4 regions of the Streptomyces sp. NPDC030798 genome follow, and region 1 is predicted to be linked to each of the others. Evidence: riboswitches for the same ligand, from Rfam matches in the RefSeq annotation. Region 1 holds a riboswitch; each other region holds the start of a gene.
What was found. A riboswitch is a leader RNA that binds a small molecule or an ion and turns the genes downstream of it on or off. The one in region 1 is predicted to bind cyclic di-AMP.
Positions count from the first base shown of each region.

Region 1 (7,584 bases):
TCGTCCCGGCGCCGGATGTAGTCCTCGTGCGCCGCGCGGTAGGCGGCGGCCAGTTCGGGGTCGCGCTGCAGCCGCTCGGTCATCTCCTTCATGACGCCGTCCGCTTCCAGCGTGCCGATCGCCGAGGCGGCGCGCGGGCACGTCAGGTAGTACGTCGTCGGGAAGGGCGTGCCGTCGGGCAGCCGGGGCGCCGTCTCCACGACGTCCGGCTGACCGCAGGGGCAGCGGTGCGCGATGGCCCTGAGGCCCCGCGGCGGGCGGCCGAGCTGCTGCTTGAAGGCCTCGACGTCCGCGTCGGTGGGCTCGGTGCGCGGGGTGGGCGGCGGAGGGGTTTCCATGACTGCTTCTCGCGTGGCTTTCTGTCGGTTCACTGGTCGGAGGCGTCGGACTTGTCGACCCCGTCCCAGACGTTCGTGTACCAGGGCCGGCGGGCGGCCCGGAGGTCGGCGCGGGACTGCTTGGCCGCGCCGGGGTCGATGACGACGTAACCGGTCTCGCCGGGCATCACATAGTGCAGCCGGCGCCGGATCTGCTGCTCGGCGTAGGCGTCGTCCTGCCAGCGGGCCTTGAGGTCGCGCAACTCCTCGACCCGGGCGCGCGCCTGCTGCCGCTGGCGCTGCAGGTCGGCGATCTCGGCGCGCTGCGAGACGTACTGCCGCATCGGGTAGGCGAGCGCGACGATCAGCGAGCACAGCACGAGCGCGAGCAGCGCGGCGCGCCCGGTGAGCCGGGAGCGGCGGGCCTGCCGTTTGGTCTGGGAGCGATAGACCCGGGCCGCCGTCTGCTCGCCGAGCAGCCGCAGCCGGGTCGCGGTGGAGAACCGGTCACGGTCCTTCACGGCCATCTTCCCCGCCTCCCGTTCACACGCGCGTACGTCCCCGCACACGGTACGGGACCGGGTGCGGGGACGTACGGACGACTGGCCATGACGTGGCCCGGGCCGGCTCAGCCCTTGGGGATCTGGACGTTCCCCCTGCTGTGCCTACTGGTTCGCAGGGCGAAACCGCGGGAAGGCGCTGCGGCCGGCGTAGACCGCCGCGTCGTCGAGGATCTCCTCGATGCGCAGCAGCTGGTTGTACTTGGCGACGCGCTCGGAGCGGGCCGGGGCGCCGGTCTTGATCTGGCCGCAGTTGGTGGCGACGGCCAGGTCGGCGATGGTGACGTCCTCGGTCTCGCCGGAGCGGTGGGACATCATGCACTTGAAGCCGTTGCGCTGGGCGAGCTCGACGGCGTCCAGGGTCTCGGTGAGCGAGCCGATCTGGTTCACCTTCACCAGCAGGGCGTTGGCGGTGCCCTCCTCGATGCCGCGGGCGAGGCGCTCGGGGTTGGTGACGAACAGGTCGTCGCCGACGAGCTGGACCTTGTCGCCGAGCTTGTCGGTGATGACCTTCCAGCCGGCCCAGTCGTCCTCGAACAGCGGGTCCTCGATGGAGACGAGCGGGTAGGCCGCGACGAGCTCCTCGTAGTACTCCGTCATCTCGGCGGCGGAGCGCTCCTTGCCCTCGAAGAGGTACTTGCCGTCCTTGTAGAACTCGGAGGCGGCGACGTCGAGCGCGAGGGCGACCTGCTCGCCGGGGACGTAACCGGCTTCCTTGATGGCCTCGAGGATGAGGTCGAGGGCGGCGCGGTTGGAGTCGAGGTTCGGGGCGAAACCGCCCTCGTCGCCGAGGCCGGTGGACAGGCCGCGGCCCTTCAGCACCTTCTTGAGGGTGTGGTAGACCTCGGTGCCCCAGCGCAGCGCCTCGGAGAAGGACTCCGCGCCGATCGGGGCGATCATGAACTCCTGGATGTCCACGTTGGAGTCGGCGTGCGAGCCGCCGTTCAGGATGTTCATCATCGGCACCGGCAGCAGGTGCGCGTTCGGGCCGCCCAGGTAGCGGAAGAGGGGGAGGTCGCTGGCCTCGGAGGCGGCGTGGGCGACGGCCAGGGAGACGCCGAGGATGGCGTTGGCGCCGAGGGAGCCCTTGTTGTCGGTGGCGTCCAGGTCGAACATGGCCTGGTCGATCAGGCGCTGCTCGGTGGCGTCGTAGCCGACCAGCTCCGGGCCGATCTGCTCGATGACGGCGAGGACGGCCTTCTCGACACCCTTGCCCTGGTAGCGGTTCGGGTCACCGTCGCGGAGCTCGATGGCCTCGAAGGCGCCCGTGGAGGCGCCGGACGGGACGGCGGCACGCCCGGTGCTGCCGTCGTCGAGGCCGACCTCGACCTCGACCGTGGGGTTGCCTCGGGAGTCCAGGATTTCCCGGGCTACGACGACGTCGATGGACGGCACGAGCATCTCCTTCTTGGATGTGACGCTGAGAGTGCGCGGCTGGTGTGCCGTGCGACTAGAGCCTAACCGTCCCGGGGGCGTCGGCCACCGACCGACCGTCCCGTGGACAGAGAGACCGTACCTATTGTTCCCGGTCGGAACAAAGGGGGGATGCGGGGGTCGCACGGAGGGGCCGCGGGAGGGCCCATGAAGGAACCCGGAAAAAAAGACCCCACCCCGGCGCGTACGGGGGAACACGCGCCGGGGCGGGGAGCCCGTGGGGGACGGGCGGGGCGGCCGCCGCTTACTTCAGGTGCAGCTGCTGGCCGGGGTAGATGAGGTCGGCGTCCTGGACGATGTCCTTGTTCAGCTCGAACAGCTTCTTCCAGCCGCCCTGGACGTGGTGCGCGGCGGCGATGGTGCTGAGCGTGTCACCCTTGACGACCTTGTACTCGCCGTCGCCCTTCTTGACCTTCTTGCCGGTCGGGGTGGTGACGGTCTTGCTGCTGCTCGCGGCCGGGCGCTCGGCGGAGCGGGAGGCGGCCTGCTGGTCGGTGGAGCGGCTGGTGGTGTTCGTCGAGGGAGTGGCGGCCGAGCCGTTGTAGGCGGCGCTCGACAGGCCCTTGCCGCAGACCGGCCAGGCGCCCTTGCCCTGGGCGGCGAGCACCTTCTCGGCGACGGATATCTGCTGGGCCTTGGTGGCCTGGTTGGCCTGGGGGGCGTACTGGGTGCCGCCGTACGCGGCCCAGGTGGAGGCGGAGAACTGCAGACCGCCGTAGTAGCCGTTGCCGGTGTTGATGGACCAGTTGCCGCCGGACTCGCACTGGGCGACCGCGTCCCACTCGGAGGCGGTGGCGGCGGAGGCGTTGCCGGCCGCCATCAGCGGGGCGGCGACGGCGGCGCCGGTGACGCCGGCGAGCGCGATGGCCCGGGTGGCCTTGGACGGACGACGGTGCTTGCCCTTGCCGGTGAACAGCATGGATCGATCCCCTCACCGACGCCTGCGAGGTGAGCTGTCGGGTTCGGGCCGGTTGAGTTGCCCGGCCGTGCCCCTCGTGTGAGGCACGGCTCCACCCCTAGCCGGTCCAGCGTCAACCGCTGGGCCCGGCACCTACCTTGGGTCCCCCGCTCCTGCCTACGGCGCATGATGCGACGACTGTTCCCGGGCGGCCGCTGGCAGGATTCGGCGTTGCGGCTGCCGGGGCTCGTGGTGACGAGCGGTCCTGACCGTAGACACGTGATCGAGGGAATTTCAAAGACGATCAGGGCTTCTGAGACTCATCCCACACTTTCGCCAAATCGGACATCAGGCGCGAATCAGGGCGTCAACTACCTCTGCTTATCGCCCGTTTCGGCACCGACTCGCAGGGTCTGACCGGCACTGATGTGGTTCGGGTCGGTCCCGATGACGCTCTTGTTGGCGTCGTAGAGCGCGCGCCATCCGCCGTCGACGTCAAGGGAGTCCGCGATGGAGGCGAGGGTGTCGCCCTCGCGGACCGTGTAGGCGCTCGCGTCGGTGGCGGCGTGACGGCCGGAGGAGGTGGCATTCTGACCGTTTGTCACGCTTTCGTCCGCACGATCACCCCGGTGACGTCCGCCACTGCTGAGCGCGCCGGTGTCGACGAGACTCCAAGAACCTCCGCTCTGCCATGAATTGTCCGAGTCGTCCGTCGTGGGATCCGTGGCGGCGGACCCGTCGCCCTGCGCGCCCCCGGAGTCGGGCGAGGTGGACTTGTCGGACTTGTGGGCGTCTGCCCCCTTGCCGGAACTCGAGTCCTTGGTGGAGCCGGAGTCCTTGCTCGCACCCGGGGACGGCGTGGTGGCCGTGTCCGAGGAGGAGTCGGACGAGGAGGACGAATCCGGCAGGCCGGACGAGTCGGAACTGTCGGTCGAACCGCCCGCGGTGCCGGAGTCGGAGTCCTGTCCGCCCGCATGCGAGGAGTCGGAACCGGAGTCCGAGCCGCCGAGGCCGGTGTCGACGTCCACGGAACCGGAGTTGGAGGTGAGGCCGGCGGTCAGGGCGCAGGTGGCCCAGGGGGTGGTGCCCCGGTCGGCCAGGATCTTCTCGGCGATGGAGATCTGCTGCGAACGGCTGGCCAGGTCGGCGGTGTCGGCGTACTGGGTGCCGCCGTACTTGTCCCAGTCGTCCTGCGATATCTGCAGGCCGCCGTAGTAGCCGTTGCCGGTGTCGGCGCTCCAGGAGCCGCCGCTCTCGCACTCGGCCACCTTGTCCCACGTGGTGCCGTCGGCCGCGTTGGCGCTCGCGGCGCCGAGCAGCGGGATGGCGATGGCGGAGCCGGTCACTCCCGCCGCGACGAGGAGGGCCGGGGCCTGACGGGGGCGACGGTGACGACCGTTCCCGGAGAGCATGCGGAAGCCTTTCGTGCGACAGCAGGAGCGGCGCGGCGGGAGACGCTCGCCGCCACGCTGATGGGTGAACGTATCCGCAGACGATCACTTGTCACAAGTTAATGCCGCGCAGATCACGTGAAGATCACAGAGTTGAACGTCTTTCATGTTTACGGTTGTACGGTCTTCCCGGCGGCCGGGGTGAACTCCACCGGGAGCGTGCGCAGGCCGCGCATGATGAGCCCGCCGCGCCACCGCAGCTCCGCCGGATCGGCCGCGAGCCGCAGGTCCGGGAGCCGGGTCAGGAGGGTGGCGAGCGCGGTCTGGCCCTCCAGGCGGGCGAGCGGGGCGCCGAGACAGTAGTGGATGCCGTGGCCGTAGCCGAGGTGCTGGTTGTCCCGGCGGGCGAGGTCCAGGAGGTCCGGGTCGGCGAACCGCTCCGGGTCCCGGTCGGCGGCGGCCAGGACGACGAGGACGGGGTCGCCGGGCGCGATGTCCTGTCCGCCGATGCTGAGCGGCCGGGTGGCGAACCGCCAGGTGGCCAGCTCCACCGGGCCGTCGTAGCGCAGGAGTTCCTCGACGCCGGTCTCCAGCAGGCCCGTCTCCCCGGCGGCCAGGGACTGCTGCAGCCGGCGCCGCTGCCCGGGATGGGTGAGCAGGGCGTAGGTGCCGTTGCCGATGAGGTTGACCGTCGTCTCGAACCCGGCGAACAGCAGGATGAACGCCATCGCCGCGGCCTCGTTCTCGGTGAGGTGCTCACCGTGGTCGGAGGCGCGGATGAGACCCGAGATGAGGTCCTCGCCGGGGGCGGGCTCGGCGGGCAGGGCCCGGCGCTTCCTGTGGATCAGCTCGGCCAGGTAGCCGCGCATCTTCTTCACCGAGCGGGCGACCCCGCCCCGGGGGCCACCGCCGTGCCGGATCATCATGCCCGCCCAGTCCCGGAAGTCGTCCTGGTCCTCGCGCGGGACGCCGAGCATGTCGCAGATGGCGTAGATGGGCAGCGGGAAGGCGAATTCGTGGATGAGGTCGGCGCGACCCCTCGCCGCGAACCCGTCGATGAGGCCGTCGGCCAGCTCCTGCACGCGCGGCGCGAACTCGGCGACCCGGCGGGGCGTGAACGCCTTGCTCACCAGCCGCCTGAGCCGGGTGTGGTCCGGCGGGTCGATGTTGAGCAGATGGGTCATCAGCTCGGCCTTGCGCTCGCCCGGAATGCCCGTCTTGCCCTTGGCGTGCGCGGGCTCGTCGTGATGCTCCGGGTTCTTGCTCAGCCGCTGGTCGGCGAGCGCCTGCCGGGCATCGGCGTACCGCGTGACCAGCCAGGCCTCGACCCCGCTCGGCAACCTCGTCCTGCGCACCGGCGCGTGCTCGCGCAGCCAGGCGTAGGCGGGGTAGGGGTCGGCGGCGAACTCCCAGGTGAAGAGCTCGGGAGCGGTGCTGTCGGGCAGGGGCTGGTCGGTCACTCCTCGACGGTATCCGGCGCGGGGTGGGCCTCCGCGTCCCGGTGGCGGTCGCCGTCGGCCGCGCGTATCGCGCCGGGCGCTGCGCCCTCGGCCTCTCGGATGGCGTCCCGGTACGCCCGGGCCGCCGCTCTCAGGGCCGCTTCCGGATCCACGCCCTCGGCCTCGGCGCGGGCCGCCAGCGCCAGCAACCGGTAGCCGATGCCGTCGCCCTGCGGGAGTGGCACCTCCAGGCCGGCCGTCCGGGCGCGGGAGGCCAGCTTGGCGGTGAGGGCGAGGCCGGGCTGGCCGAGGGGGACGCCCTCGGTGACCGAGGTGCGCCGCTTCTCCTCGGCCTTGGTGCGCAGCCAGTGCTCCTTGACGTCCTCCGGGGTCTCGGCCTGCTCCTCACCGAAGACGTGCGGGTGGCGGTGGATCAGCTTGGCGACGATGCCCCCGGCCACGTCGTCGATGGAGAAGGGGGTGTCGGGGTGCTCCTCGGCGATACGGGAGTGGAAGACGACCTGGAGGAGGACGTCGCCCAGCTCCTCGCGCAACTCCTCGCGGTCGCCGGCCTCGATCGCCTCGACCAGCTCGTACGCCTCCTCGATGCCGTACTTCGCCAGGCCCTGGTGGGTCTGGCGGGAGGACCAGGGGCATTCGGCGCGGATGCGGTCCATGACCTGGACGAGGTCGAGCAGGCGGGCGCCGGGCAGGTCGTAGGAGGCGGGCAGCAGCTCCAGCTCGGGCATCCGGACCCGGCCGGTGCCCGCCAGGCGGGCCAGGCCGTCGGTGAGGGCGGGCTCTCCCTCCCCCGTGGCCACGACCACCACCGTCCGCCCGCCGGCGCAGGCGTCCACCAGCTCCTGCGCGGTGGGGGACGCCTCGGCCACGGCTATCGCGGCCTCGCGCAGATACGGCAGCTGCGGATGCGCGCCGTCCGCGCACAGCACCGCGTCGGCGCCGCGCAGGGCCTGCCAGGCGGGCCAGGACAGCAGGCCGGGCGCGACCCGGTGGCTGGTGGTGAGCAGGACGATCCGGCCGGGGGCGGCACCGGAGGCGTCCTGACCGACGGCGTCGCGGCCGGTGGGTTCGGGGCTGCTGGGTTCGGGGCTGGTGGCGTTCACGATCCGAACGTAACCCACGGCGCCGACGGACGAGACCGGTTGTCCACAGGGGTGGGGGCAACGTGTGATCGTATGACCGGTCGTCCTTCGGACCCCGCTGCCGTACCGTTACGGCACCTCCGAAACCCCGGCCCCTACGCCGTCTGCTGCTGCGATCCCGTTGCCGTGACCTCCCGGACCCACGGCGTCTTGGCGTCCACGCGGCTGCTCTTCTGCACGTCCCAGGCGCCGTAGCGCGGGTTCAGGTCGACGTCGAGCTTCTTGGAGGCCTGGGACAGCGCCTTCCAGAAGGCCGGCCGGCTCGGGTCGGTGCCGAGCCGGGCGGCGAGCTTCTGCGCCTCCAGCTGCAGGCGGAGGTTCTCGTCCAGGCGCTCCGGGGCGACGCCGTACTTCTGCAGCCAGGCGGTCTGCAGGGCCTTGG
Region 1 is NZ_JBVIDR010000012.1:100,412-107,995, forward strand. Features, by position in the region: gene ACZ404_RS26320 (DUF501 domain-containing protein) at 1-338, opposite strand, end outside; gene ACZ404_RS26325 (FtsB family cell division protein) at 368-844, opposite strand; gene eno (phosphopyruvate hydratase) at 983-2,278, opposite strand; gene ACZ404_RS26335 (transglycosylase family protein) at 2,556-3,230, opposite strand; cyclic di-AMP (ydaO/yuaA leader) riboswitch at 3,235-3,404, opposite strand; gene ACZ404_RS26340 (transglycosylase family protein) at 3,581-4,621, opposite strand; gene ACZ404_RS26345 (cytochrome P450 family protein) at 4,771-6,060, opposite strand; gene ACZ404_RS26350 (nucleoside triphosphate pyrophosphohydrolase) at 6,057-7,163, opposite strand; gene ACZ404_RS26355 (SurA N-terminal domain-containing protein) at 7,298-7,584, opposite strand, start outside.

Region 2 (7,584 bases), on a different contig from region 1:
GGGAGTGGGGCACCCAGACCTTCGACACGGGCGCGTACGACGCCACGCAGTGGAACTCCGACGGCGCGGCCGTGCCGCAGCAGCTTGCCGAACCGTTCGATCAGCCGGCCACGGCCACCTTCGAGCAGGTCGGCGACGCGCAGGCGACCGCCTCCTTCGAGCAGGTGGCGTACGAGGACACCGCCTACGACGAGACCGGGGAAATCCCGGCGGCGAGCGAGGAGCCGGGGGACACGGGCGAGATGCCCGCCGTGCCGTCCCTGCTCGACGACCAGGAGGAGAGCACTCCGGCTCCGGCGACCCGTTCGGGTTCCCGCAGTGGGGCGCGTTCCCGGCGCCGTACGCCCCCCAAGCGCTCCGCGCTGCTGACCGTCGCCGTGCCCTCGGCCTGCGTGATGGGAGTCGCCGGGATCGCCGCCGCCTCCGTCGGCACCTTCTCCGACGACGGCAACACCAGTACCACCGCCTCGGACGCGCAGGCCGTGAAGCCGTCCGTCGCCAACAGCAAGCTGGACTCCCAGCTGAGGACGCTCTCCGCCGGTGCCGACGACTTCGCCGACCGGGCGAGCCGTACGCAGGAGCGCATCGACCTCAAGAACCAGCAGGAGCTGCAGAAGAAGAAGGCGGCCGCGGAGGCCGCGCTCAAGGAGCGACTGCGCCCCAAGTTCGCCCTGCCGGTCACGCAGAAGGGGCTCAGCGCCTACTTCGGCCAGGCCGGTGTCAACTGGATGTCCGTGCACACGGGCATCGACTTCCCCGTCTCGTACGGCACCACGGTGATGTCCGCGACGGACGGCGTCGTCTCCACCAAGTGGAACAGCGCCTACGGAAACATGATGATCGTGACGGCGAAGGACGGCACGGAGACCTGGTACTGCCACCTCTCCAGCTACCGCGTCTCCGCCGGTACGACCGTCAAGGCCGGCCAGCCGATCGCCTACTCCGGCAACTCGGGCAACTCCACGGGCCCGCACCTGCACTTCGAGGTCCGGCCGGCGGGCGGCGCCGCCATAGACCCGCTGCCGTGGCTGCGCAGCCACGGGCTGGACCCGACCTGAGCCGTCCACGAAGGAAGCCCCGCCCGACCGGGCGGGGCTTCCTCGTGTTCCGCTACAGCTTCTCCACCGGCGCGTAGCGCAGCAGCAGCCGCTTCGGCTTGGTGTCGCCGAAGTCGATCGTCGCCTCCGCGTTGGCCCCCGTGCCCTTGACGGCGACCACCGTGCCGAGACCGAACTGGTCGTGCGTGACGCGGTCCCCGACGGCCAGGGCGACCACCGGCTTCTCGTTGGTGCGCCGCGTGGCGAAGCCGGACGCTCCGGACGCCGAGGAGCGGGAACGGGACGAGGACAGCGAGGCCGCGATCCCGGCCACGGGGCCGGAGGACACCGGTGCCGCCGCTCCCGTCCGCTTCCACTCCACATGGGTGGCCGGGATCTCCTCCAGAAAGCGGGAGGGCGGGTTGTACGACGGCTGGCCCCAGGCGCTGCGCATCGCCGACCGCGTGAGGTACAGCCGCTCCCGCGCGCGCGTGATGCCCACGTACGCCAGGCGCCGCTCCTCCTCGAGTTCCTTGGTCTGGCCGAGGGCGCGCATGTGCGGGAAGACGCCGTCCTCCATGCCGGTCAGGAACACGACCGGGAACTCGAGTCCCTTGGCGGTGTGCAGGGTCATCAGGGTGATGACGCCGTCGCCGTCCTCCTCGTCCGGGATCTGGTCGGAATCGGCGACCAGGGCGACCTGCTCAAGGAAGTCGGCCAGCCCCGCCGACTCGCCCTCGCCGCGCTCCTGTTCGAACTCCAGGGCCACGGCCGCGAGTTCCTGGAGGTTCTCGATGCGGGTCTCGTCCTGCGGGTCGGTGGAGTTCTGCAACTCGGCCAGGTAACCGGTGCGTTCGAGTATGGCCTCCAGGACGGTGGCCGGTCCGGCGCCGGACTCCACGATCGTCCGCAGGTCCTCCATCAGCGTGTTGAACCGCTTGACCGCGTTGGTGGAACGCGCGGCCATGCCGTACGCCTCGTCGACCCGCTTCAGGGCCTGCGAGAAGCTGATCTTCTCGCGCTGGGCGAGGGCGTCGATCATCGCCTCGGCGCGGTCGCCGATGCCCCGCTTGGGCACGTTGAGGATGCGGCGCAGCGGCACCGAGTCCTCCGGGTTGGCCAGCACCCTCAGGTAGGCCAGGACGTCCCGGACCTCCTTGCGCTCGTAGAAGCGGACGCCGCCGACGACCTTGTAGGGCAGGCCCACCCGGATGAAGACCTCTTCGAAGACACGGGACTGGGCGTTGGTGCGGTAGAAGACGGCGACGTCGCCCGCCTTGGCCTCGCCCGCGTCCGTGAGGCGGTCTATCTCCTCGGCGACGAACTGGGCCTCGTCGTGCTCGGTGTCCGCCACATAGCCGGTGATGCGGGCGCCTTGGCCGGCGTTGGTCCACAGGTTCTTCGGGCGGCGGGACTCGTTGCGCTCGATGACCGCGTTGGCGGCGGACAGGATGGTCTGCGTGGAACGGTAGTTCTGCTCCAGCAGGATCGTCGTCGCGTTCGGGTAGTCCTCCTCGAACTGGAGGATGTTGCGGATCGTCGCGCCCCGGAAGGCGTAGATCGACTGGTCCGCGTCACCCACGACGCACAGCTCGGCGGGCGGCAGGTCGTACTCACCGGGCGGTACGTCCTCGTCGTACCCGCCCGTGCCCACCAGCTCCCGGACGAGGGCGTACTGGGCGTGGTTGGTGTCCTGGTACTCGTCCACCAGGACGTGCCGGAAGCGTCGGCGGTAGTGCTCGGCGACGTCCGGGAAGGCGCGCAGCAGATTGACCGTCGTCATGATCAGGTCGTCGAAGTCCAGCGCGTTGGCCTCGCGCAGGCGCGACTGGTACAGCGCGTAGGCCTGGGCGAGGGTCTTCTCGAAGCCGTCGGTGGCCTGGGCGGCGAAATCCTCCTCGTCGATCAGCTCGTTCTTCAGGTTGCTGATCTTGGCGCTGAAGGACTTGGGCGGGAAGCGCTTGGGGTCGAGGTCCAAATCGCGGCAGACCAGGGCCATCAGGCGCTTGCTGTCCGCGGCGTCGTAGATCGAGAACGACGACGTGAAACCGAGCTTCTTCGACTCCCGGCGCAGGATGCGCACGCACGCGCTGTGGAACGTCATCACCCACATCGCGTTCGCGCGCGGGCCGACGAGGTGCTCGACGCGCTCCTTCATCTCGCCCGCGGCCTTGTTGGTGAAGGTGATCGCGAGGATCTGACCCGGGTGCACATGCCGCTCGGCGAGCAGGTGGGCGATGCGGTGGGTGAGCACACGGGTCTTGCCGGAGCCGGCACCGGCGACGATGAGCAGGGGGGAGCCGGCGTGGACGACCGCGGCACGCTGGTTGTCGTTCAGCCCCTCCAGCAGCGCCGCCGTGTCGATCGCGGGGCGTGGGGCGCCGTCCCGGTAGTACCCGTCCCGGTCCGGCGGCACGTCGAACTTCCCGCCGAACAGATCGTCCGGAAGCGGCTCCGGAGCATGATCGTCCTCGGGCGGCGGCGGGGGTTCCTCCTCGCGCCCGCGCGGGGGCTGGAGGTCCGCCAGGAAGCTGTCGTCAAAGAGGCTGCTCATCGCTCTCCGAGTCTAGGGCGCCGCACCGACAACCGTTCCGCGACCCGGAAACCCGGCCGATTCCAGGGGCCGGTCGATCGCCTTCGCTTCCGCACCTTCCGGCTGCTCACGCTGCGGAGGCGGTTGCTCACCTGCGTATGAAATACGGCTCCGGTCACGAAAACGTATCGGACATATGCCGCTCCAACCTTCACAGAAGTCACACCAGTTGGCTAGGTTTCCGTCAGGTCGTGCGACCCCTCTCCGGCGAACCTCGCCGGGCCGCACGGCCTCCGCCGAGTCCGGCACGCCCGCAGGCAGCCGGAGCCGGGGACCCACCGATCCTGGGGTGAATCGGCCGACTCCCGCCCGGGACGACGCCGTAGGGCAACCCTTCCGAACCACCCGCCCGAACCCGACAGCTAACCCGGTAGGCGGCCCATTGGAAGGAGTCGCCTCCCTTGGCGTCGCACCGCAAGCCGCGCCCCGGCGGATCCCTCGCACCGGGTCTGCGCACCCCGGCCCTCGCCACCGCCGCGTTCACCTCCGTGGCCGTCCTGTCCCAGACGGCCGAGGCCGCCGTCCCCGCCGGCGACGGCAGGCCCAGCATGGAGGAGATCGAAAAGAAGATCGACGAGCTCTACCGCCGGGCCGACTCGGCGGCGGAGGGGGCCACGACGGCCACGCGCGCGGCGGCTGCCCGCCCGACAGCCCGGCAGCAGGCGCGCACGGAGCCCCCGCGCGAGGAGGGCCCCCGGCGCCCCGGCAGGCGCGCCAAGGCCCGCGAGGGGCTGGCTCCGTTCACCGCCGGCCCGGACCGGGCCGCCTCCCTCCTCGAGGAGTATCCGCAGGACCACTTCGCGCAGAACCGGGTGATGAACCGTCTCGCCTCGCGCGTGAAGGACGCGGCTGAGCGGGGGAAGGGCGTCACCCCCGAGCGCGGGCACGTCCCCGGAGGCGCCGAGACGCCGGCCGCCGACGCGCCGTACGACGTCAGGGCCGCCAAGGCGGTCGTGCAGCGCAAGCTGGTCACCGCGCGGGCTCTGCTGTCCCGTGCGACGGGCCAGGGGACGGCGGCGCGTCCGGTGATGCAGGCGGCGGTGCGCCCGGTGGCGCCGTCGGTGGCCCATGCGGTGGTGCAGCCCGCGTCGGGGCAAGCGGTGACGCGGGGCGTGGCCCATGCCGTGGCACAAGCGCCGTCCGCGCCCCCGGTGACCCGGCCGGCCACGCAACCGCCGTCGGCACAGCCGGCGATCCAAGCCGCCGCACAGCCCGTCGTACCGCCCGCCGCACAGCCCGCCCCGCGACCGGCCGAACGTGGGCGGCACCGGGCGCCCGTGGCGCCGGACGCGGGCGCCGCCACGCGGGCCGAGACGGCGGTCGTCTTCGCCCGCGCCCAGATCGGCAAGCCGTACGTCAGCGGGGCCAGCGGGCCGGGCTCCTACGACTGCGCCGGCCTCACCCAGGCCGCCTGGAAGGCCGCCGGCGTCACGCTGCCGCGCACCGCTCCCGCCCAGGCCGCCGTCGGCACCCCTGTTCCGCTCGCCGACGCGCGCGCGGGCGACCTCGTCTTCTTCCACGACGACCACAGCCACGTGGGCCTGTGCACGGGCGACGGAATGATGATCCACGCCCCGCGCCCCGGCGGGTACGTCAGCGAGGAGTCCGTCCACCACCTGGGCGATTCGGTGATCCGCCGCGTGGTGCGGCCGGCCTGAGCGTCCTTTCGCGGAGTTTTCGTGCTCCACGCGCGCGTGCCCTCCGGGTGAGGGCCGCGCGGCTCCCTAGCATCGGGCGCATGCCCGGCAACTCAGGTCTGCGCACGTGGTGGGCGGGGCGTCCGCCGGCGGCGGGAGCCGTCGTCATGGCGACCGGCATCGTGTCCGTCGGCCTGCAGCTGTCGGGCGCCGAGACGGTGTCCCTGGTCTTCCTGGGCCTCGCCTGCGTCGCCTGGCTGGTACTGGCCGCCGCCTTCGTCGCACGGCTGGTGTGGCGGCGGCAGCGGTGGGAGGCCGAGGCGGAGCGTCCGGGCGGGCTCACCGCCGTCGCCGCGACCACGGTGCTCGGCACGCGGTTCTCGGCGCTCGGTCTGCAGACCCTGGCGGAGGCGTTGCTGGCACTGGCGGCGGTGATCTGGCCGGTCCTGCTGTTCCTCGTGATGCGGCACTGGAGGCCGCGCATGCCGGGAACGGTGTTCCTGTGTTGTGTCGCCACACAAGGGCTCGCGGTCCTGGCGGCCACGCTGGCGGCGGCCGGGTCGTTGCTGTGGCTCGCGCATGCCGCGCTGGTGCTCTTCTGGCTGGGCCTGATCCTCTACGGCCTCGCCTTCGCCCACTTCGATCCGCGCCAGGTGCTCGTGGGGGCCGGGGACCACTGGATCTCGGGCGGGGCGCTCGCCATCTCGGCGCTGGCCGGGGCGAAGCTGCTCGCCGCGGACAGCGCGCGGCTGTACCTGTGGAACGACGACGACTGGGACGTACTGCGCAACGTCACCGTCGTGCTGCTCGTGCTGGACCTGACGGGGTACGTGGTCCTGCTGGCCGCCGAGGCCCTGTGGCCGCGGCTGCGCTACGACGAGCGGCGGTGGTCGACGGTGTTCCCGCTGGGCATGACGGCGGCGTCGACGCTGTCGGTCGCCGCCGCCGTGGGCGTCGGGTGGCTCAGGCCGCCGGGCCGGGTACTGACGTGGATCGCGGTGGCGGCGTGGCTGGCGGTCGCGGCCGGCGCGGTTGTCACGTCCAGAGCACGGCGATGAAGATGTTCGCCATGGTCAGCAGGCCGACCAGCCCGAAGAGGGGCTTTTCCACCCGCTCGTCGTCGCGCTTCACGTAGACCAGGCCGAGGATCACGATCAGCACGGCCAGCTTCACGCCGATCTTGATGGTGTTGACGTGGTGGTCGTCGGCCTGGTTGAGGCCGACCAGGGCCACGCCGGTGACCAGCATGGTGAACGCCCCGTGCAGCATCCCGGGGACGAAGCGGGCCGTGCCCTGGCCCATCGCCTTCATCTGGGTGAGGAAACCGCCGAGCAGCGCGGCGATGCCGATGATGTGCAGGCCGACGAAGAGATGGATGAGTACGTCCATGAGCCCGGAGCCTATGGGCACGTCCTGAGGCCGCCGTCACCGCCCCTGCCCCGACGCACCGGTGGAACTCGCACACATCCACGCCATAGCACCACGCCGCGTCCCCCTGCCCGACATTCGACACTTCGGTCACTACGCCGCGTGAAGACGACGACTCCAGCACGGCGATGTGGTCACGTACGGCCACATCTCGACCCGTCGGCGCCAGTTCCGCACACTGCGTTACCAACCCGTCACAGTCGGGCCTAGCGTCCTCCCCCAGGTGACCGGCTCCCCACCGCCGCCCGGGCCAGGGGCGGCAGTCGGCCATCACCGCCGAGAAAGGTCCGGCGGCGGCCCGTTCCCCCTGTGCGGGCCGCCGCCGGACGCTCCGACCGCTCGCTCCCCCGGCGCGGCCGGTCGCGGAAGTCCGACGGAAGGACGTGACGGTCCAGGTGGCAGCGCACCGCAAGCCCCGACAGCGCTCGCTCAGCGGCAACACGGCCCGTACGGCCGCCACCCTCGCCCTGGCGGGCGCGGCCACCGCGACCGCCTTCGACGGCACGGGCAACGCCGAGCCGCAGCTGACGCCGGCGCAGGTGAAGGCCCAGGTGGACAAGCTGTACCAGGAGGCCGAGGCCGCCACCGAGAAGTACAACGGGACGAAGGAGAAGGCGGAGTCGGCCCAGCGGCGGCTGAACGCGCTGCGCGACCAGACCGCCCGCAGGCAGCAGAAGCTCAACTCCGCCCGGGAGGCACTGGGCACGTTCGCGGCGGCGCAGTACCGCGACGGCGGCATCGACCCCGCCTGGCAGCTCGCGCTGTCCAGCGACCCGGACCAGTACCTGGACCGGGCTGCCTTCGCCGAGCGGGCCGGTGAGCGGCAGGCCGGGGCGGTGACGCGGGTACGTGATCAGCTCCGGGAGATCGAGCAGTTGCGCGGAGCCGC
Region 2 is NZ_JBVIDR010000009.1:190,337-197,920, reverse strand. Features, by position in the region: gene ACZ404_RS21945 (M23 family metallopeptidase) at 1-1,058, shown strand, start outside; gene pcrA (DNA helicase PcrA) at 1,111-3,591, opposite strand; cyclic di-AMP (ydaO/yuaA leader) riboswitch at 3,855-4,024, shown strand; gene ACZ404_RS21935 (C40 family peptidase) at 4,032-5,288, shown strand; gene ACZ404_RS21930 (tellurite resistance/C4-dicarboxylate transporter family protein) at 5,369-6,325, shown strand; gene ACZ404_RS21925 (hypothetical protein) at 6,303-6,656, opposite strand; gene ACZ404_RS21920 (C40 family peptidase) at 7,091-7,584, shown strand, end outside.
Region 2: another riboswitch for cyclic di-AMP. It lies ahead of ACZ404_RS21935 (C40 family peptidase); the one in region 1 lies ahead of ACZ404_RS26335 (transglycosylase family protein).

Region 3 (7,584 bases), on a different contig from region 1:
CACACGTTACGGCCGAGTCGTGGGTCTTGGGCAGTACCCCCGGAGACGCTCGAAAGGTTGCTCGGACAGGGTCTAAAGAGTTCGCAATGTCCGGATAAGCCTTGTCGGAGGCGGCAATTCCGGCTTAGCGTCCTTTGGGGGGACGCGGACGGGGTGGGTCCGCTCCATAGGGGGGACACGTGGGGGGACCCGTGGCCAAAAACGACGTCAGCGCGCCCGTCGACGCGGACCGTGACGTGCCGGGGCTGATCGTCAAGTTCGGCGACTACCCGCTGCACCACGGCGGCGTCGGTGCGATCCGCAGCCTGGGCCGTCTGGGCGTCCCGATGTACGCCATCACCGAGGACGCCTACACACCGGCTGCCTCGTCCCGCTACCTCACCCGGGCGTTCGTCTGGCCGACGACCGGTGCCGAGGAGCCGACCCGTCTGGTCGAGGGCCTGCTGCGCATCGCCCGCCGGATCGGTCGCCCCGCCGTCCTGATCCCGACGGACGAGGAGGCCGCCGTCCTGATCGCCGAGCACCAGAGCGAGCTGGCCGGTTCCTTTCTCTTCCCGCCCGTCGACCCCGGGCTGCCCCGCCGGCTGGCCAGCAAGCAGGGCCTGCACGAGCTGTGCGTGGAACACGGCGTCGCCAGCCCGGCGGCCGCGTTCCCGGAGTCGTACGAGGAGATCGCCGCCTTCGCAGACACCGCCCGCTTCCCGGTGGTGGCCAAGAACCGGGAGGCGTTCGTGCGGCGCAGGCACCCCGCCGTCAACGGCACGACGCGGATCGCCACCCGTGAGGGCCTGCTCGCCCTCGCCCGGGACTGGGGCGAGCGACCCGGTGTCATCCTCCAGGAGTACCTGCCGAGGGAGGAGGCCGAGGACTGGATCGTGCACGCCTGCTTCGACGCCGACTCCGCCCCGCTCGCCCTCTTCACCGGCGTCAAGGTCCGCTCCTGGCCGCCGCACGCGGGCATGACGGCGAACGCGTACGTCGTCGACAATCCGGAACTCGCGGACCTCGCCGCACGTTTCATCAAGCAGATCGGCTTCAGCGGCGTCATCGACCTCGACCTGCGCTTCGACCGCCGCGACGGACAGTACAAACTCCTCGACTTCAACCCGCGCATGGGCGCCCAGTTCCGGCTCTTCGAGAGCGAGTCGGGCGTGGACGTCGTACGCGCCCTGCACCTGAACCTGACCGGCCGGCCCGTCCCGGAGGGTGAACAGCGCGCCGGCCACCGCTACATCGTGGAGAACATCGACCTGCCCGCCCTCCTCGCCTACCGCCGCAGCGGCTACACGACGCCGCACGCGCCGCCGAGGGCGAGCGGGACGGAGCTGGCCTGGCTCGCGGGTGACGACCCGCTGCCGTTCCTCACGATGCTCGCCCGCTTCGTGCGTCCGGGCGCGAAGCACCTCTATCAGCTGTGGCGGACCAACCGCCGCGGCGGCAGCACCAGTTCTGCCACGAAGTAGGCAAGGCCACGAAGGTGGCGCAATGTGTCTCTGGGGAGGGACTTCGTGATTCGACCGGTTGCAGTCATCGGGGCCGGGCCGTTCGGCCTGTCCACCGCCGCCCATCTGCGTGCGCGCGGCATCCCCGTCCGCGTCTTCGGCGACCCCATGGTCAGCTGGCGCGACCACATGCCCGAGGGCATGCTCCTGAAGTCGACCCCCGCCGCCTCCAGCTTCGACTGCCCGCAGCCCGGTCACACCCTCGCCGACTACTGCGACGCGGCCGGCGCCCGCCGCCTCGTGACCGACGAGGACATCATCCCGGTGGAGACCTTCATCGCCTACGGCGAGTGGTTCCAGCAGAAGCTGGTCCCCGGCCTGGAGCGGGTCCGCGTCGTCTCCGTCGACCGGGCCGAGGGCGGCGGATTCGACCTCAAGCTGGACTCGGGGGAGCAGCTCACCGCGCGCGCGGTGGTGGTCGCCACGGGCCTGTCCGGGCTCGCGCACCTCCCGGCGGAGCTGGCCGGGGCGGCTGCCGACGGGCCCACGCCCACGGGCCCGGTCTCCCACAGCTCCCAGCACCACGACCTCACCCGCTTCGCCGGCAAGGAGCTGATCGTCGTCGGGGCCGGCCAGTCCGCGCTGGAGACCGCGGCCCTCGCGGCCGAGGCCGGCGCCCAGGTGCGCGTCGTCTCGCGCGGCCGCGGCCGGGTCGCCTTCGGGGCGCCGCCCTGGGACCAGCCGAAGCTCCGCCCCGAGTCGCCCTTCGGCCGCGCCTGGTCGCTGTGGGCGCTGAGCTACTACGCCGACCCCTACCGCTTCCTGCCCGAACCGGCCCGGCACTACCTGGTCCGCCGGGTCCTCGGCCCGCTGGGCGCCTGGTGGCTGCGCGACCGCTTCGAGGGCACGGTCCAGGTCCACGAGGTGGAGCGGGTGCTCGGCGCCGAGGTCGCCGACGGCGCCCCGGCCCTCACCGTCCGCACCCACGGGGGCCGCACCGAGCGGCTCACGGCGGACCACGTCATCGCCGCCACCGGCTACCACGTGAACATCGCCGCGATGGACTTCCTCGGCCACGAGCTGCGCACCCGGCTCGCGGTGAGCAGGGGCGCTCCCCGGCTCGGCGCCGGATACGTCTCCTCCGTGCCCGGCCTGTACTTCACCGGACTGCCGGCCGCGTCCTCCTACGGCCCGGTGATGCGCTTCGTCTGCGGCACGGAGTTCGCCTCCCCGCGGCTGGCCAAGCACCTGGCGGCCGCACACGGCTGAGCCCCGCGGCGGGCGGCCGAAGCCCTTTCCGGTACGGCCGCCCGCGCACGGCCGCCCGCGCGCAACCGAGGCGGCGTGGCCGGAATTCCCTGCCGGGGTACTGCCATCAAGGGGCCGGCGCACCCCACTTGGGCCCTGTCAGCACACAAGTCCGGGAAGAGCGGGGTGAGTCGGCGGGGCCTGCTCTCCGTATTCTCTGATCATGGCCGCACCTCCCGCATACGCACTCATCGCCACCGACCTGGACGGGACGCTGCTGCGCGGCGACGACACCGTCTCCGACCGGTCGCGCGCCGCCCTCGAGCAGGCGGCGCGGGCCGGGGCCCGGCACCTGGTGGTCACGGGCCGGCCGGCCCCGCGGGTGCAGCCCCTGCTGGAAAGCCTCGGCTGCACGGGCCTGGCGGTGTGCGGGCAGGGCGCGCAGGTCTACGACGCCGGCGCCGACCGCCTGCTGTGGTCGGTCCGGCTGGACCGGGAACTGGCCGAGACCGCGCTCGGCAAGATCGAGGCCGAGGTGGGGCAGGTGTACGCGGCCGTCGACCAGGACGGTGTGGACGGGCTCACGCTCATCGAACCGGGCTACCGGATGCCCCACCCGACCCTGCCCGCCGTGCGGGTCGACCGTCGCGCGGAGCTGTGGGGCGCGCCGATCAGCAAGGTGTTGCTGCGCCATCACACCCTCTCCGACGACGCGTTGGCGGCGGTCGCCCGCGCGGTGGTGGGCTCCCTGGCGACCGTGACGATGTCGGGGCCGGGGACGGTGGAGCTCCAGCCGTGCGGGGTGACCAAGGCCACGGGGCTGGCGCTGGCCGCCGAGCACCTCGGCATCGCCCCCGGGCGGGCCCTCGCCTTCGGCGACATGCCCAACGACATCCCGATGTTCCACTGGGCCGCGCACGGCGTCGCCATGGCCAACGCCCACCCCGAACTCCAGGCGGTCGCCGACGAGATCACGGCAACGAACGAGGACGACGGCATCGCCGTCGTCCTCGAAAGACTGTTCCCGACCGGTTGACCGAACCATCGACCGACTGACCGGAATATCAGTAGCAGCCCGCCACGGGCGCTCGGAGCCCCACTGTCGGGGGCCCGTCGGCCCCGGTCAGTAGGCGCCGAACACGTTGTCGATCGACCCGTAGCGCGCGGCCGCGTAGTTGCAGGCGGCGGTGATGTTCGCGACCGGGTCGTAGATGTCGTACGACGTTCCGGCCACGTGGTACGTGTTGAACGTGGGGTCGATGACCTGCAGCAGGCCCTTGGACGGGATGCCCTTGGCCGCGTTGGAGTCCCACAGGTTGATGGCGTTGGGGTTGCCGGAGGACTCGCGGATGATGTTGCGGTAGATGCCGTGGTAGGTGCCCGGGATGTGCTTCTCGGCCATGATCGCGAGGGACTCGCGGATCCAGCCGTCCAGGTTGTTCGGGTATCCGGCCGGGGTCGTGGAGGCCGTCGTGGCGGCCGGGGTGGCCGCGGAGGCGCTGGTCGCACCGATGAGCGGGAGGGCGAGCACGGCGGCGCCGGTGCCGGCGACGGCGAGCGTGCGCAGCAGGCGGTGGGTGCGGGCGCGGCGGGGCTGAGCGGCAGCAGGCATGGCGAAGTTCCTCTCCGTCGCCTGCGAGGTGAGCTGTCGGGTTCGGGCGGGGAGGTGCCCGGCCGTGCCCCCGTAAGGAGGCACGACTTCACCCCTAGCCGTTCCGGTACGGCGTGTGCCGGCCGGTCCGGCGGCTTACCTGGGTCCCCCGCTCCTGCCGTACGGATGAGTCCGTCGATGGGTGATGCCAGACGCGGCAGGATTCGGCGTCCGTCTGGCGTGGCGGGAACGTATGCGAGAGCACATGTCCGGAACAAGTACTGGATTCACACAACGCGCTACTTGACCTTGGTCTGAGGCATTTGAGGCACTTGATCCTTTGCGGTTGCCAAGGCTCAACTCGCCGACGCCACAAGGTGAAGAACGTGTGAGGAGGGGTCGGACGCACCGACGGGTCCGCGTGACCCACTTCACGAAATGGCAAATTACTCTAAATCAGACATGGGCGATTTGCGTTTCGGCTCGCCGGGGTGGAGTCGCAGGTCGGCCGGCCTTCGGGTGTGCCTTGTGGCGTTGTGCTAAGTCGGTAAATATGTGTTCATACCGTCCGATCAAAAACATAACGGTCGTGATCCGATACCGCCCAGGCTGGACCGGTGGGCGCTATCGGTGATCGAAACAGGACCGGATACGCTGACTTGAGTGATGGCAGCGACCTATCGACAAACCGTGTAATCGCCAGCAGACACCAGCAGACAGGAGACCCCTCGTGACCGTCGTCGGGCCGTTCGGGCTGAGCGTGCGGGACCAGGCTCTCGAAGCCGATGTCCAGGCCGGATTGACGGCTGTCGAGGAAGGCTTGCTCGAGGCCACCAAGAGTGAGGTCCCGTTCATCACGGAGGCCGCACAGCACCTCGTACGGGCGGGCGGGAAGCGGTTCCGGCCGCTGCTCGTGATGCTCGCGGCGCAGTTCGGCGACCCGTACGCGCCGGGGGTCGTCCCTGCCGCGGTGGTCGTGGAGCTCACCCACCTGGCCACGCTGTACCACGACGACGTCATGGACGAGGCCTCCGTGCGGCGCGGCGTGGACAGCGCCAACACCCGCTGGGGCAACTCCGTCGCCGTCCTCACCGGCGACTTCCTCTTCGCGCGCGCCTCCCAGATCCTCGCCGACCTCGGCCCCGAGGCGGTCCGGGTGCAGGCCCTCGCGTTCGAGCGGCTGGTCACCGGGCAGATCCTGGAGACCGCGGGCCCCTCGGACGGCCGCGACCCGGTCGACCACTACCTGGACGTGCTCGGCGGCAAGACCGGCTCCCTGGTGGCGGTCTCCTGCCGGTTCGGCGCGATGATGTCCGGCGCCGACGAGACGGTCGTCGACGTGCTCACCCAGTACGGCGAGCGGCTCGGGGTCGCCTTCCAGCTCGCGGACGACGTTCTGGACATCGCCTCCGACTCCCACGAGTCCGGCAAGACCCCCGGCACCGACCTGCGCGAGGGCATCCCGACGCTGCCCGTGCTGCGGCTGCGCGAGCGGGCCGCCCGCCTGGGCCTGCCCGAGGACGCGGCGCTGTGCGAGCTGCTGGACTCCGACCTCACCGACGACGCCCGGCACGCCGAGGCGCTGGCCGCGCTGCGCGCGCACCCCGCGCTGGAGCAGGCCCGCCGGGACACCGTCCGCTACGTCGAGGAGGCGCGCTCCGCGCTGGCCCCGCTGCCGGAGTGCGACGCCAAGGCGGCACTGCTCGAACTGTGCGACGCGGTGGTGCACCGCGCCGGCTGACGGCCCCGCCCTTCATGGGCGGCATGCCGCGTCCCTCCGTCCCGCGCTGACCGGAGCCCAGAGGCCCCCCACCCGTGGCGTCCCCCCACGACCCCTACGGGTCGGGCGAGGCGTCGGCCCCGTGTGTCATACCGCAGGCGTACACGGAGTTGGCCCCGAGGTCTGACGCTTCCTCACGGCCGATTTGGTGAGATGGAAACCACGGAAATCACCACTCCTCACCGATTCGGGTGAGAATGGCGGCTCAGGTGGACCAGTGTGTGGGGGCAGCCGCCGCCGACGACGGAGGTAAGGCACAGATGGCACCGTACGAATCCGAGGACGCAACGGCCGCCGCGCAGGAGGAGGGGGACCTGCACTCCGGACGCCGCAAGGCCGCCCGGTACGTGGTCCCGGTCGCGGTGGTGGGAGTGGCGGCGGCCACGATCGGGCTGGTCCCGGCGCTCGCCGACTCCGGTGACCCCGACCTGCCCAGGATCAGCGCACAGCAGCTCATCGACAAGATCGCCAAGTCGGACGTGCAGCAGCTGTCGGGCACGGTCAAGGTCAGCACCGACCTCGGCCTGCCCGACCTCGGTGGCCTGGAGAGCAGCCTGGCCTCCGGCGCGACCCAGGGCGGCGACGGCTCCTCGGCGGACCCGAAGTCCAAGCTCACCGAACTGGTCTCCGGCACGCACACCCTGCGCGTGGCGGCCGACGGCCCGGACCGGCAGAAGCTGTCGCTGCTGGAGAGCGGCTCCGAGTACAGCGTGATCCACGACGGCAAGGACGTCTGGGGCTACGACAGCAAGAGCAACGAGGTCCACCACGGCACCGCCGCCGATTCCGGCCGCAGGCATGACCGGGCCGAGCCGCCCGCCACCCCGAAGGACTTCGCCGACGAGGCCCTGAAGGCGGTCGACGACACCACGTCCGTGACCGTCGACGGCACCGCGCAGGTCGCCGGGCGCGACGCCTACAAGCTGCTGATCAAGCCCAAGCAGTCCGGCACCACGGTCGGCGCGATCAGCATCGCGGTGGACGCGAGGACGGGCATGCCGCTGAAGTTCACGCTGACCCCGAAGAGCGGCGGCGCAGCCGTTCTCGACGCGGGCTTCACCCAGGTCTCCTTCGCCAAGCCGGCCGCGTCCACCTTCGACTTCACCCCGCCCAAGGGCGCCAAGGTGACCGAGGAGAAGAAGCACTCCACGGCGCCGGAGCACGTGCCCGGGGCCGGTGGCAAGGACAAGGACTTCGCCAAGGGGCTCGGCGGGGCGAACGTGCTCGGCAAGGGCTGGACCTCCATCGCCACGTTCGACACCGGCGCCAAGGGCGGCGTGCCGAGCGGCTCCCGGGGCGGCGAGCTCGGCGGCTTCCTCGGCTCGCTCGGCGACCAGGTCTCCGGGAAGTTCGGCAAGGGCACGGTCTTCTCCACCCGCCTGGTCAACGCCCTGATCACCGACGACGGCAAGGTGTACGCCGGAGCGGTCACCAAGGACGAGCTGGTGAAGGCGGCCGACGCGGGGAAGTGACCCTCCGGGCCACGACGAGTCGAAGGGGGAGCCGATGGACGGACCGTCCGC
Region 3 is NZ_JBVIDR010000019.1:126,948-134,531, forward strand. Features, by position in the region: gene ACZ404_RS33590 (carboxylate--amine ligase) at 192-1,463, shown strand; gene ACZ404_RS33595 (FAD-dependent oxidoreductase) at 1,509-2,711, shown strand; gene ACZ404_RS33600 (HAD family hydrolase) at 2,914-3,726, shown strand; gene ACZ404_RS33605 (transglycosylase SLT domain-containing protein) at 3,814-4,302, opposite strand; cyclic di-AMP (ydaO/yuaA leader) riboswitch at 4,306-4,485, opposite strand; gene ACZ404_RS33610 (polyprenyl synthetase family protein) at 5,012-6,022, shown strand; gene ACZ404_RS33615 (LolA family protein) at 6,322-7,533, shown strand; gene ACZ404_RS33620 (ABC transporter ATP-binding protein) at 7,568-7,584, shown strand, end outside.
Region 3: another riboswitch for cyclic di-AMP. It lies ahead of ACZ404_RS33605 (transglycosylase SLT domain-containing protein); the one in region 1 lies ahead of ACZ404_RS26335 (transglycosylase family protein).

Region 4 (7,584 bases), on a different contig from region 1:
GCCGTCGCGGACCATCTTCCAGAACTCGGCGCCGTCCGCCGGGTCGCTCAGCGGCAGGTTCACGTTCCGCACGCCGGGCAGCTCGACGTCCGGGCCCTCCAGCTTCTGGTCGGCCGCGTTGCGGAAGTCGAAGACCGTGTGCAGGCCCAGGGAGGCGAGGAAGGCCGCGTCCTCCTGCGTCGCGTGCGCCAGGTGGCCGCTGCGGAACAGCACTCCGGGGCGCACGCGCCGGCCGTCCACGGTGGGCAGGCCGCCCACGTCACGGAAATTGCGCACTCCGGCCAGCTGGGGCTCGGTCGACGGGACCTGTTGCGTCACGGGTGCTCCTCCCGGTCGGCCCCGTCGGCGCGGTTCGTCGGCGGGCACTGGCCTCGACGATACGACATCGATTACCTGGGGCAATGAGTTGTCCACAGGCGTTGCCACCAGGGGCGTCAGGGTCGATGATGTTCGCACTTGCGCGGATCTGTTGACACCTGTGAGGCTCTTCGTGGTGAACGTCGCCGAAAACGGTCGTACCTGGCTCCTGTCGGGGCCCTGCAGCAGCTACGCGCTGCATCTCACCGAGGCGGACGAGCTGCTGCACCTCCATTGGGGACCCCGGATCGCGCTCGCCGACGCCGAGGCCCTGGCGGTGAGCCCGCTGCCCGGCTACTGGCCTTTCGAGTCCCCGCTCGACGGCCGCGAGGAGTACCCCGTCGAGGGCGGCCCCCGTTTCGTCCGCCCCGCCCTGTCCGTGCGCACCGACGAGCGCCGCGGCACCGAGTGGCGCTTCACGGCGTACGAGACCGACGGCGACGAGCTGCGGCTGCGCTTCGACGACGACGGGCTGGCGATCACCCTGCACTACCGGATGCGCGGCGACGTCGTCGAGCGCTGGGTGAGCCTGGAGAACGGCGGCCACGCGCGCGTGGAGCTGCTGCGCGCCGACGCGGCCACCTGGACCCTGCCCGACCGCGAGGGCTGGCGGCTCTCCCAGCTGCACGGCCGCTGGGCCGCCGAGTCCCGGCTCACCACCACATCCCTCACCTACGGCGAGAAGGTCATCGGCAGCCGGCGCGGCCACACCGGTCACCAGCACTTGCCCTGGGTGGCCCTCGACACCGACGCCACCGAGGAGCGCGGCGAGGTCTACGGCTGCGCGCTCGGCTGGTCCGGATCCTGGCGCATCGCCGTCGCCCAACTCCCCGACGCGCGCGTGCAGATCACCGGCGGCGCCGGCTACGACGACTCCGGGCTGCTGCTGCTCGAGCCGGGGGAGTCGTACACCACCCCCGTCTTCGCCGGCCTGTGGAGCGACGGCGGCTTCGGCGGCGCCAGCCGCACCTGGCACGCCTACCAGCGGGCCCATGTCGTCCCGGACGCGGACCGGGACCGGCCGGTGCTGTTCAACTCCTGGGAGGCGACGTTCTTCGACATCTCCGAGGAGCAGCAGGCCGCCCTCGCCCAGCGTGCCGCCGACATCGGCGTCGAACTGTTCGTGGTCGACGACGGCTGGTTCGGCGCCCGCACCAGCGACCGCGCCGGCCTCGGCGACTGGACGCCCAACCCGGATCGCTTCCCGCAGGGCCTGAAGCCCCTCGCGGACCGCGTGCACGGCCTCGGCATGCAGTTCGGCATCTGGGTCGAGCCCGAGATGGTCAACCCCGACAGCGACCTGTACCGCGCACACCCCGACTGGGTGCAGTACCAGCCCGGACGCACCCGCACGGAGCTGCGCAACCAGCTCGTCCTCAACCTCGCGCGCGAGGACGTCCAGGAGTACCTCTGGGAGCGGCTGGACACCCTGCTGTCCAGCGCCCCGATCGACTACGTCAAGTGGGACTTCAACCGCTGCTTCACCGACGCCGGCTGGCCCGGGGAGCCCTACCCGCAGCGCCTGTGGGTCGACCACGTCCACGCCCTGTACGCCCTGCTGGACCGGCTGCGCGCCGCCCACCCCCAGGTCGCCTTCGAGTCCTGCTCGGGCGGCGGCGGCCGGATCGACCTCGGGGTGCTGAGCCGCACCGACCAGGTGTGGACCTCCGACAACACCGATCCGCTGGACCGGCTGGCGATCCAGCACGGCTTCACCCAGATCCACCCCGCGCGTGTGATGGCCGCCTGGGTCACCGACAGCCCGAACACCCAGCTCAACGGCCGGGTCAGCTCTCTGCGTTTCCGTTTTGTCAGCGCCATGGCGGGCGTTCTCGGCGTCGGCGGCGACCTCACCGAGTGGACGGCGGAGGAACTGGCCGAGGCGCGGCGGTGGGTGGAGCTGTACAAGGAGATCCGTCCCGTCGTGCAGCGCGGCGACCTGTACCGGCTCAGGCCCCCGTCGGGCGGCCTGAGCGCCGTGCAGTACGTCCTCGGGGACGAGACGGTCGTCCTCGCCTGCCTCCAGGCCCAGAGCCACGGCGAGCCGGTGCCGGCGGTGCGGCTGCGTGGACTCGACCCGACGGCATCGTATGAATGCCGCGAAACGGGCGAAGTGCATCGGGGGGCCGTGCTGCTGCACCACGGGCTGCGCACCGGACTGCGCGGCGACCTGGATGCGACGGTTCTCCGCCTGCGCCGTATCTGAGCCTTCTGTCCGAATCAGCGCCTTCGTTCCAACTCGTTCCGGAATAAGGAGAGCGGGCGGCAGTGTGCGTGAGGAGCGTCATATCCGTGACGGTCGGTGGCGCGTCATGTGCACGTAATTTCGGTGCCCGTGCAGGGCGTTGACAGAAAGAAGGGGACGGGAATTCACGGAGGGTGACCGTGAATTCCCGAATCCGATCTTTTGGAACGCCAACTCCTGGAACCGGCCGCTTGTTCAGCTGCGTCCCGCTCGCTTACCTTCGCCCCCAATCCGGACGGAACGCCGAATCCTGCCGCCGCCCGGACCTCCCGCACACATGACCCGTGCCCGGCAGGAGCGGGGGACCCACAGGTACGACCGCCTGTCCCGGTCTCCGCGACAGGCTCAGGGGTGCAGCCGCGCAGCCCGCGGCCGGACAGCTCCCGTCCGAACCCGACAGCTCACCTCGCAGGCGCCGGAGAGGAATGCAGCCATGCCCGCGAAGGGTAAGCACCGCCGCCCCAAGGCCCCGCGCCTCACCCGCTCGATCGCCGCCGCCGGAACCGGCGGCGCCGCACTCGCCCTGCCGCTCATCGGGGCCGCGGGCGCGCACGCCGCCCCGGCGCAGCCCGTCTCGTCGAAGACTGTCTCCTCGAAGACCCTGCAGTCCCTGCAGGCCGCCGAGCGGACGACCGGCACGAAGACGGCCGCGCAGCAGGCCTCCGGGGCGCGCACCTACACCGTGCAGGCCGGCGACTGCCTCGCGAAGATCGCCGACGAGCAGCATGTCGACGGCGGCTGGCAGCGGCTGTACGAGGACAACCGGCAGGCCGTCGGCTCCGACCCCTCGCTCATCCACCCGGGCCTGAAGCTGACCCTGGGCGGCAAGGCCGCACCGGCACGGACCGAATCCGTCATGCCCGCCACGCCCGCGAAGCCGTCGCCCGCCAAGGCCCAGGCGGCCCCGGCCCCGCAGACCGCCCAGGCGGCCCCCGCCACCGGCTACACCCTCCCGGTCACCGGCGCCACCATCGGCACCGGCTACCACGTGCCCGGCAGCATGTGGTCCAGCGGCTACCACACCGGCGTCGACTTCGTCGTCCCGACCGGGGCGCCCGTCAAGGCCGTCGCCGCCGGCACGGTCGTCACCGCGGGCTGGGGCGGCGCGTACGGCAACCAGGTCGTCATCAAGCTGAACGACGGTCACTACGCCCAGTACGGCCACCTCTCCCAGCTCTCCGTCTCGGTCGGCCAGACCGTGGCCGAGGGCCGGCAGCTCGGCCTGTCCGGCGCGACCGGCAACGTGACCGGCCCACACCTGCACTTCGAGATCCGTACGACGCCGTCCTACGGATCCGACATCGACCCGGTCGGCTACCTGCGCGAGCACGGCGTGGCCGTCGGCTGAGGAGGCCGGCCCGGTCTGTCGGCCGGATGCCTATTCCCGGACGGTGCCTGTCCGGGAAGTGGCTTATCTCACCGTCCGTCAACCCCTTATTACGGTCGCGTAAGTCACATCGCAAGGTGAATCATGGTCCGACGTGGCAGACGATTCGAAGAGTGACAACAGATCAGTGATCGGGTCGTACGTGGCGGTGGGGGACAGCTTCACCGAGGGCGTCGGCGACCCCGGCCCCGACGGGGCGTTCGTCGGCTGGGCCGACCGGTTCGCGGTACTGCTCGCGGACCGGCGCCCGGAGGGCGACTTCCGGTACACCAACCTCGCGGTCCGCGGGAAGCTGCTCGACCAGATCATCGAGGACCAGCTTCCGAAGGCCGTCGAACTGGCCCCGGACCTCGTCTCCTTCTGCGCGGGCGGCAACGACATCATCCGGCCCGGCACCGACCCCGACGAGGTGGCCGAGCGCTTCGAGCGGGCGGTGGCCCGGCTCACCGCGGTGGCGGGCACCGTACTCGTGACGACCGGATTCGACACCCGTGGCGTGCCCGTGCTCAAGCATCTGCGCGGCAAGATCGCCACCTACAACGGGCACGTCCGCGCCATCGCCGACCGGTACGGCTGTCCCGTGCTCGACCTGTGGTCCCTGAAGTCCGTGCAGGACCGCAGGGCGTGGGACGACGACCGGCTGCACCTCTCGCCCGAGGGGCACACGCGCGTGGCACTGCGCGCCGGCCAGGCACTCGGCCTCGAGATCCCGGCCGATCCCGAGCAGCCCTGGCCGCCGCTCCCGCCCCGCGGCGCCCTGGACATCCGCCGCGACGACGTCCACTGGGCCCGCGAGTACCTCGTCCCGTGGATCGGCCGCCGACTGCGGGGCGAATCCTCCGGGGACCACGTGACGGCGAAGGGCGCGCTGTCCCCGGAGGACATCAGGATGCGGATCGCCCCGGTGGCGTGAGGTCCGCTCGCCCCGGTCCCCAGGTCCTGGAGGTTGCGGACCGCCCCGTGCCGCGGCTGTCGCGGCACGGGGCGGTTCACCGCCCTTGCGCGGTCAGCGCCTCCCGGGTCAGCCCGAGTTCCCTCGCGAGGGCGTCGTCCACCCACTCCTGGGCCCGTGAGCGCGGTATCGACCCCGGATACGACGTCAGCTGCACGGCCAGCCCGTCGAGCAGCGCGGTGAGCCGCAGCGCCGCGCCCGCCGGGTCGGGGCACGTGAACTCCCCGGCCGCCGCGCCCTCGGCGAGGACCTCGGCGATCGCCGCCTTCCACTGCTGGTCGAGATCCCGGGTGACCTCACGCAGGGCGGGCTCGCGCAGCGCCACCGCCCAGCCCTCGATCCACAGCCGCCAGCCCTTGGCCTGTCCCGTCGGCGCGTACCAGCGCACGGCCGACCGCAGTCGGCGCAGCGCGGAGGTCCGCCGGCCCAGCAGCCCGCGCAGACGGGCGAGATCGCCCTCGGCCGCGTACGTGAACGCGGCGGCGACCAGCTTCTCCTTCGTCGAGAAGTGGTACAGCACCAGCGCGTTGCTCACGCCGAGTGCGGAAGCGACGTCGGCGATCCGGACCGCCGCCACGCCCCGTGCCTCGATCTGCTCGACGGCGGCCCGCAGCAGTTCCTCGCGCCGCTCGGCCACACTCAACCGCACTCTCGCCACCCGGTCACCCTAATGGTGGGGGTACCCGGGTACGAGTTCCACGCGGTGCAGCTCGGTCCGCGCGACGGCCGCGTCGCGTTCGCCGGCCAGTGCGGTGCGCCGCCGGTCCGTGAGGAACCCGTCGTAACCGGCCTGCGAGGCGAACTCGATGAGCTGGATCTCGTCCGGACCGCCGTCGGCGCCGACGGTGCGGGCACGCTGCAGCACCCTGCCGCCGTGGTCGCCGAGCAGCGACAGGACCTTGTCCTCGTACCCCGCCATGGCCTCGGCCGCCCCGGGACGGCTCCACAGCAGAACGCACAGGCGGATCGTCACGCTGTCCGACCCTGCCGTCACCGGTACCACCCGAACCGCTCGGCGATCACCGGCAACCGGTCGTCCACAAGGGCGTGCGCGGCGGCCCGCGGAGTCGTTCCGTCGCTCTCCGCGCGCGTGAGCATCAGGTCGACCAGGGTGCGCATCGAGCGGCGGATGTGGCCGAACGCCTCCTCGGCGTCCGGGCCGATGTCCCCGAACAGCGTCCACCACCACCACGCGTTGGTTGCCGAGTTGACCACCACGTCCGGCAGCACGGTCACCCCGCGCGCGGACAACAGCGCCTCCGCCTCCGGCAGTACGGGCATGTTCGCGGCCTCCACGATCCAGCGGGCGGTGATCCGCTCCTGGTCCCGGGCGTCGACGGCGTACGACACGGCCGCGGGCACCAGCACCTCCGCCTGCGCCGACAGCCAGGCGTCGCCGGGCAGTTCGCGGTCGCCGGGGCCGAGCGCGCTGCGGTCGACGGTGCCGTAGGCGTCCCGCGCGGACAGCAGCGCCTCGACGTCGAGGCCGGCCGGATTGGCGATGGTGCCCTTGACGTCGGCCACGGCCACCACCGTCAGCCCCGCGCGCGTGAGGAAGCGCGCGGTGGCCCCGCCCATCGTGCCGAAACCCTGCACCGCCACCCGGGTGCCCCGGTACGGCATCGACGCCCGGTCCAGGGCCGCCAGCACCGCCTCGGCGACCCCGCAGCCACCCACCAGCTCGTCCAGGCCGATGCCGTCCACCTCGACCGCGAAGGCCTCCGCGAGCCGCGCGCGGGCCGCCGTCTCGTCGTCCAGCAGCGGATACACGGCCTGGACGGGGGAGACCAGCCCGGCCTCCGCCGCCGCGCAGTCCACCAGGTCCTGACTGAGCCCCAGATCCTCCCCGGTGGTCCAGCAGCTCTCGACGTACGGCCGCATCGCGCGCAGGTAGCGCACCAGCACGCCGTACGCCTCCGGGTCCTGCGGATCGCAGTCGATGCCCCCCTTGGCGCCGCCGAGGGGCACATACCGGCTCGCCGGGTCGTAGTGCAGCGCTTCCTTCATCGTCATGCCGCGGGCGAGGCCGGCGACCTCCTCCAGGGTGCAGCCGGGCCGCATGCGCAGCCCGCCGCTGGCCACGCCCCGCACCAGCCGGTCGACGACCAGGTAGCCCCGGCGGCCGGTGACGTGGTCGGTCCAGACGAGGGACAGCAGGGGCGCGTCGGCCATCGGGTCTCCCGGGTGAGGTTACTGAATCGCGGGTCAGTATTCGGAGCGGCTGGTTCCCTGTCAACGAGCCGAACGGACGGCAGGGGCACGCCCCGGGCGACGGCCGGGCGAAGCGGGGGGCGACCCGGCGGACCCGGACGGTCGGAGGCGCCGACCATAATGGAGAGTCTCAGCGATTCCCCCTGGAGGTGCCGTGACCGGTTTGAGTTCCCCGAGGCCCGGGCTGGGCGCACTGCGGCCCGAGGCCTTCGGCGCCGAACCGCGCGGTGAGCGCCTCGCGCGCATCCGCCGTTCCCCCCACTTCAAGGACGGCGTCTTCCAGAACCCGGGCGGCACCGCCCGCACCCGGCCCTCCGGCTCCATGCTGGACTTCGCGAAGGTCTTCTTCGACAAGGACACCCGGCCGCTGCGCGCCCCCCGCGGCACCGTGCCCGTGCACGCGACCACCTTCGCCGACCTCGCCCGGCCGCC
Region 4 is NZ_JBVIDR010000014.1:80,437-88,020, forward strand. Features, by position in the region: gene ACZ404_RS28720 (tyrosine-protein phosphatase) at 1-318, opposite strand, end outside; gene ACZ404_RS28725 (alpha-galactosidase) at 491-2,563, shown strand; cyclic di-AMP (ydaO/yuaA leader) riboswitch at 2,872-3,032, shown strand; gene ACZ404_RS28730 (M23 family metallopeptidase) at 3,036-3,950, shown strand; gene ACZ404_RS28735 (SGNH/GDSL hydrolase family protein) at 4,117-4,902, shown strand; gene ACZ404_RS28740 (TetR/AcrR family transcriptional regulator) at 4,979-5,599, opposite strand; gene ACZ404_RS28745 (hypothetical protein) at 5,609-5,914, opposite strand; gene ACZ404_RS28750 (glutamate dehydrogenase) at 5,932-7,113, opposite strand; gene ACZ404_RS28755 (MBL fold metallo-hydrolase) at 7,307-7,584, shown strand, end outside.
Region 4: another riboswitch for cyclic di-AMP. It lies ahead of ACZ404_RS28730 (M23 family metallopeptidase); the one in region 1 lies ahead of ACZ404_RS26335 (transglycosylase family protein).